Linked DNA regions of Luteolibacter sp. Y139. Each later gene encodes a partner of the first gene's protein in a complex. Links are inferred from orthologs where the notes say so. Each region holds a gene or a part of one and is shown on either strand. Other genes may lie near its edges.

Evidence for each region. The genes of interacting proteins can lie anywhere in the genome.
Region 2: the proteins of prfA (region 1) and prmC are in contact, whole or in part, in a crystal structure (PDB 2B3T), measured with the Escherichia coli proteins. The link is inferred for Luteolibacter sp. Y139 from one-to-one orthologs.

What each region holds. Positions count from the first base shown.
Region 1 is NZ_JBBUKT010000007.1:55,359-58,507, reverse strand. Bases 37-2,826 are described here. They hold prfA (peptide chain release factor 1), read left to right. Parts: upstream 37-788; coding sequence 789-1,865; downstream 1,866-2,826. Other genes in these bases: WKV53_RS17455 (hypothetical protein), read left to right, coding at 2,554-2,826; WKV53_RS17460 (hypothetical protein), read left to right, coding at 1,924-2,541; rpsP (30S ribosomal protein S16), read left to right, coding at 444-695; WKV53_RS17475 (hypothetical protein), read left to right, coding at 37-346. In the rest of the region: more of WKV53_RS17475, read left to right, coding at 1-36; more of WKV53_RS17455, read left to right, coding at 2,827-3,149. UniProt on the Escherichia coli protein: Peptide chain release factor 1 directs the termination of translation in response to the peptide chain termination codons UAG and UAA.
Region 2 is NZ_JBBUKT010000005.1:430,975-434,202, reverse strand. What follows is about bases 307-3,175. They hold prmC (peptide chain release factor N(5)-glutamine methyltransferase), read left to right. Parts: upstream 307-1,248; coding sequence 1,249-2,103; downstream 2,104-3,175. Other genes in these bases: murA (UDP-N-acetylglucosamine 1-carboxyvinyltransferase), read left to right, coding at 2,195-3,175; WKV53_RS15540 (hypothetical protein), read left to right, coding at 650-1,102; WKV53_RS15545 (M20 family metallopeptidase), read left to right, coding at 307-653. Outside these bases: more of WKV53_RS15545, read left to right, coding at 1-306; more of murA, read left to right, coding at 3,176-3,228. UniProt on the Escherichia coli protein: Methylates the class 1 translation termination release factors RF1/PrfA and RF2/PrfB on the glutamine residue of the universally conserved GGQ motif, i.e. on 'Gln-235' in RF1 and on 'Gln-252' in RF2.

The sequences.
Region 1 (3,149 bases):
CACCCGCGGCGGCTCCCTCGCGAAATTCTTCGCTCCGAACGTCACCATCAACGGCCCGGAGGACACCCGGGAATACGCGGACGGCCCCCAGTCCCGGGACAGCCTCGTGTCGAATTACACGATCGCCGCGAAAAACTGCCGCCGGATTTCCTTTGAAACACCGGAAATCGACGAGGTGACCGTCTCCGGCGACACCGCCCAGGCCAAGGCCCGGGTCGACGCCATCGTCGAGGTGAGCAGCACCGAGCGCCCGGCCGATGGAATCCTCCATCTGGACATGGAGTGGAAGAAAATCGAGGGCGACTGGGTGCTCTCCTCCGTGTCGTGGGAGGAAAAAAGCCGGTGAATTTCCCCGAGATTCTGCTTGGCAAGCCTTCGCCCGTCATGCAGCTTCCCCGCCCCTGCCACCCGGCAGGTGACTTTTCAGAACGTATTTCACGCACATGGCCGTCGCACTCCGCCTCAACCGCCAGGGAACCAAGGACCGTCCCTACTACAAGATCGTTGCTGTCGACAGCCGCAAGCGCCGTGACGGTCGCTACATCGAGCAAGTCGGCACCTACGACCCGCTCAAGGAAGGCGTGAACTACACCATCGACCTCGAAAAGGCCGACAAGTGGATCGGCGTCGGCGCCCAGGTCTCCGAGACCGTGAACAGCATTGTTCGCAAGGCCCGCACCGCTGCGAAGGCTTAGTCCTTCCCCGGTATTGATTTTCCGAGCCGCAGCTCTCCGGAGTTGCGGCTTTTTCGTGCCCTCATCCTGCCTACGTTTCCCAAGGACCGCCCCATGGACTACTCCGCCCTCATCCACCAGCGCCGCCGCCGTCTCGGCGAGATCGACGACATGATGGCGGACCCGTCGTTCTTCAGCGACCCGAAGAAGGCTGGCGATGTCGTCCGCGAGCACCGCAAGACCAAGCAGATGCTCGACCTCTGGGAGCGCTTGGAAACCGCCAAGCGCCAGCTTGAGGAAAACGACGAGCTCTCCCGCGGCGACGATGCGGAAATGGCCGAAATGGCCCGCGAGGAAATCCCCGGCCTGCAAACCGAAATCGCCCAGCTTTCCGAGGACCTCCAGTACGCCCTGCTCCCCGCCGATCCGAACGAGGACCGCGACGCCATCGTGGAAATTCGCGCTGGTGCCGGCGGCGACGAGGCCTCGCTCTTCGCCGGGGAATTGCTCCGCGTTTACCAGCGCTACGCCGAGACCCGCGGCTGGAAGACCGAACACCTCTCCAGCAGCCCCTCCGAAGTCGGCGGCTTCAAGGAAGTCTTCCTCCGCGTCACCGGCGACGAGGTTTTCCGCATCCTGAAATACGAGTCCGGCGTCCATCGCGTCCAACGCGTTCCCGCCACCGAAACCCAAGGCCGCATTCACACCTCCACCGTCACCGTAGCCGTCATGCCGGAGGCCGAGGAAGTCGACGTCGAGCTGAAACCGGACGACCTCCGCATCGAAGTCTGCCGCGCCGGTGGCGCCGGTGGCCAGCACGTCAACCGGACCGAATCCGCCGTGCAGGTCTTCCACCTTCCCACCGGCCTCTACGTCCGCTGCGAAGACGGCCGCTCGCAGGGCCAGAACAAGGAGCGCGCGCTGCAGATCATGCGCACGCGCCTCTATGAAATGAAGCTCCGCGAAGAGCAGGAGAAGCACAGCGCCCACCGCCGCGCCCAGATCGGCTCCGGTGATCGCTCGGAAAAGATCCGCACCTACAATTTCCCGCAAAGCCGCGTGACCGACCACCGGATCGGCCACACCTCGCACAATCTGAACGGCATCATGGCCGGCGACCTCAGCGAATTCACCGCCGAGCTGCAAAAGGCCGAAATGGCCGAGCGGATGACCGAGGCCGGGATCCGTTGACACCCGTTGTGCCTCTCTTGACTTGGCACGTCCGACCCGGCTCTCCAGCCTTCCCCGCATGTCCAAGTATGCCGGTGAGCAAGTCCTCGTGGTCCCCCGCCCTCTCTTCGATGCCATCGGCTCGTTCCACGGCATTCGCACCCACGGCTTGGATGAAGCCCTCGCGAAGCTGCTCGATCCCGAGAATCACTTCTTCATGGACCGCGCAGAGGCCGAAGCGGACCCCACGCACAAGCAGCTCATCCCCTACTGCCTGATCCGCTGCGGCACCTCCATCCTCAACTACACCCGCGGCAAGTCCGGCGGTGAAGATCGCCTCCACGCCAAACTCTCCGTCGGCGTAGGCGGCCACATCAATCCCGTCGATACCGGCGGCGGCCGCACCGGTCGTGATGCCTACTTCGCTGCCGTCGAGCGCGAGCTGAATGAAGAGCTCATCTTCGATACCGCCCACACCAACCGCATCGCCGCGCTGCTCAATGACGACAGCAACGAAGTCGGCCAAGTCCACCTCGGCATCGTCCACGTGATCGACTTGGACAACACCCAGGTCGCAGCCCGCGAAGACGCCTTGGCCAATCTCTGCTTCAGCGAACTCGCCGAACTCCAAGGTCCGCTGCTCGGGAACCTGGAGAGCTGGTCGAAGTTCGTGATCGAGGACATCGCCAATTTATAGGAAATAGCACCGATGGAGGAGGCCCCCGCCAGCGCCACAAGGAAACAACGCACTCTCCAGTCCGTCTGCCGACTGTTCCTCTTTGCGGCCATCGCCACCACGGTGGCGTGGGTCTTAAAACCACCTTCGAACCCCGAGCCACTGACGTTGTTCCTCGATCACGACGGCACGTTCTCTTATGATCGCCAGGGTGGAGAGAAGCTGTCGTCCTCCGAGATCAAGCATTGGCGCACGGCCGATCATCAAGCAGCATCCGGTCACCTCATACTCGACTGCTTCGAGAGCACCAAAGTCTGCGAATGGGATGTGGTCATCTCCGAGCTGGAGAAACGCGGATACGTTGACTTTCAGCTCCGAATTCCCAACGAAACGATGAACTTCCACTTGCCAGTGTTTTACGGCCGAACCTATCGCACCGGAGCGACGCAACAGCTAATTAAGCTCGGCGAATCCCGGATTCCTGGGATCAATCAGGAAGCCGACGTTTATGTGGAGATTGGTAAGACTACAACCTGCGGGGAATTGATTTCAGCAACCCGCAAATACAGGGCTGCCGGAACCTCGATGTTTATTGTTGGGAATTCGGTCTGGGCACGATCTTCATCCGA
Region 2 (3,228 bases), on another replicon or contig:
ACTACTCCTTCGCCATCGTCGGCGAGCCAACGTCGCTCGATATCGTTCACACCACGAAGGGCTCGCTCTGGGCCACGCTAAAAGCCACCGGCAAGGCCGCCCATTCCTCCCAACCCGAGCGCGGCGACAATGCCGCCATGAAACTCGCCCGCGCCCTCGACATCCTTGAGCGCGAACTCTCCGCCGAGCTCGCCACCTACACCCACCCCGTCCTCGGCCGCTCAACCATCAATGTCGGAGTCCTCCGCGCCGGCTCGCGCCCGAACATCGTGCCCGACCTCGCCGAAGCCGAGATCGACATCCGCATCACGCCCGCCCTGCGCGATGCCGGCGGCGCGCTCGCATTGCTCGAAAAGACCATCGCCCGTCTCGCCCTCCCGCTGGAGATCGTGAAGCCGAAGGAAAACCACCCCATGGAAACTCCCGCCGGGCATCCATGGATCGCCCGCATTCAGAAAGCACGAGCCGCCTCCAAACCAGTCGGCGCGCCATGGTTCTCCGATGCCGCCCACCTGGCCGAAGTCGGCCTCGCCTCCGTCTGCATGGGCCCCGGCTCCATTGACCAGGCACACACCTGCGACGAGTTCATCGACATCGCCGCTCTTGAGGAAGGCGCTGCGTTCTTCACGGACTTCGTGAAATCGCTGGCATGAAGAGCCGCATCACAGCGCTCATCCTGGCGGCCGCGTTCATCACAAGCTGCGCGTCCTCTTCCAACTCCTCCCTGCCCACACCTTTTCCTGAAGTCGAGGACCACCCGAGCCTCCACGGCCAGACTTACATGCATGGCGACGGCATCCCGGATGCTGCGGAGATCCACCACATCTTCTTCGCCGCCTACTCCCGCTCGCGCGTCAAGATGCTCGGCGGTGAAGACCTCGAAACCATCGCCCTCAACATGGTCGCTCTCCGCGCCCGTCTCGGCGACGAAGCCTTCGCCACCGCTCTGGCCAAGGAACACCCCGCGGTGATCTATGCCGTTGGCGGACACCTCGGCAAAGAATCCGGCAATCCCGCCTTCCCCGCCACCGCCAAGCTCATCGCGGCCAATCCGCACTACCAACTGGAACTCGACCAAGCCGCCGTCGAGTTCGGATCATAGGGGGCCGCTCCAACACCATTCCGGCACCATAGCGCATCTTCCGAGCTCCACTCAGGCGATCCACTTCCCGCCCCGCCCGATTCACCGATCTTTCATCGCTCAAGTCTTGCGTCTTGTGCCTGCAGGTCTTCTGTCTACCCCCGCGCATGACCACCGTCCTCGAGACCCTCGACAAGGGCACCGCCTATCTCACGAAAAAGGGCATCGAGGACGCGCGCAGGAACATGCAGATGCTGATCTCCCACCAGCTTTCCTGCACGCGCATGGACCTCTACCTGCGCTTTGATCAGCCGCTGGAAGAAACCGATCTCGCCCCGCTCCGCGAACTCCTGAAAAAGCGCGGCGAAGGCGTCCCCATCCAGCACTTGATCGGCTACGTCACCTTCCACCGCCGCGATTTTAAAACCGACGCCCGCGCCCTCATCCCCCGCCCCGAGACCGAGGAACTCGCCGAGTGGCTCATCAAAAACGCCAAGCTCCCCGACAGCCCGCGCATCCTTGACATGGGCTGCGGCACCGGCGTCCTCGGCCTCACCCTCGCCGGGGATTTCCCGAACTCCCACGCAACGCTCGCCGACGTCTCACCCGACGCCCTTTCCCTCGCCCGCGAAAACGCCGCCGAACTGGAAATCACCAACGTCACCTTCGCCGAAAGCGACCTCTTCTCCGCCCTCGGCAGCCAGACCTTCGACCTCATCGTCGCCAATCTCCCCTACGTCCCGGAAACCGACCGCCCCACCTTGGCCAAGGAACTCGCCTACGATCCCGACCTCGCCCTCTTTAGCGGCCAAGACGGGCTGGACCTCATTCGCCGCTTCATCCCCGAAGCTGCAAAACGCCTCAATCCCGGCGGCTGGCTCGCCCTCGAAATCGGCACCCACCAATCCACCGAAGTCGAATCCCTTCTCCGTGCGGCATCTCTGACCGACGTCTTGACTCTCAAGGACCTTTCCGGCATCCCCCGCTTCCCGGTCGCGCGATTTTCAGCTCCTGAAAACTGAACGCGGCAGGAGCGATAGCGACCCTCTCATCCGCAAAGCGGCAAATATGCGTAGCCCGTAGGGCAATGCTGCAAACTAGCAAACTTCATCAATGGACAAGCTCATCGTTCACGGCGGCACCCCGATCCACGGGGCCATCACGATTTCCGGATCGAAAAACGCCTCGCTCCCGATTCTCGCCGCCACCCTGCTGACCGATGAGGACTGCGTGATCCGCCGCGTGCCCGATGTCTCGGACACGAATTACATGGTGCAGATCCTCACCGCCCTCGGTGCGGACGTGGAGCGCTTCTCCGGCACCGTGCGCGTCACCGCCGCCGATATTTCCGACACCGCCGACTACGAGATCGTGCGCCGCATGCGCGCCTCCGTCTGCGTGATGGGTCCGCTCCTCGCGCGGAAGCGCCGCTGCGTCGTCGCCCTGCCCGGCGGCTGCGTCATCGGCGACCGCCCGGTCGACCTGCACGTCCGCGGCCTCGAAGCTCTCGGCGCGAAGGCGGAAATCGAAGGCGGCAACGTCGTCCTCTCCGCCCCCGATGGCCTCAAGGGCGCGACCATCGACCTCTGCGGCCCGATGGGACCGACCGTGCTCGGCACCGACAACGTGATGATGGCCGCCACCCTCGCGGAAGGCATCACCACCATCACCTCCGCCGCCTGCGAACCCGAGGTCGTCGACCTCGCCGATTTCCTCAACGCCATGGGCGCCAAGATCCGCGGCGCGGGCACCCCGGTCATCACGATCGAAGGCGTGTCGAAGCTGAAGGGCTGCGTTCACAACGTCATCCCGGACCGCATCGAAGCCGGCACCTTCATGGCCGCCGCCGCCCTCGCCGGCGAAGGCGTCACCCTGCGCCGCATCCGCCACGAGCACCTCACCGCCATCACCGCCACGCTCCGCAAGGCAGGCCACCAGGTTCACTTCAATGACGTCGGCGACGCCTGCACCGTGCTCCGCGGCGACAATCCGATGCCCGCGGAAATCGTCACCGAGCCTTACCCCGGTTACCCCACCGACATGCAGGCGCAGATGACCGCGCTCTTCGCCACCACACCCGGCACCAGCATCGTCGTCGACACCATCTTCCCGCAGCGCTTCATGCACTGCGCCGAGCTGAAGCGCAT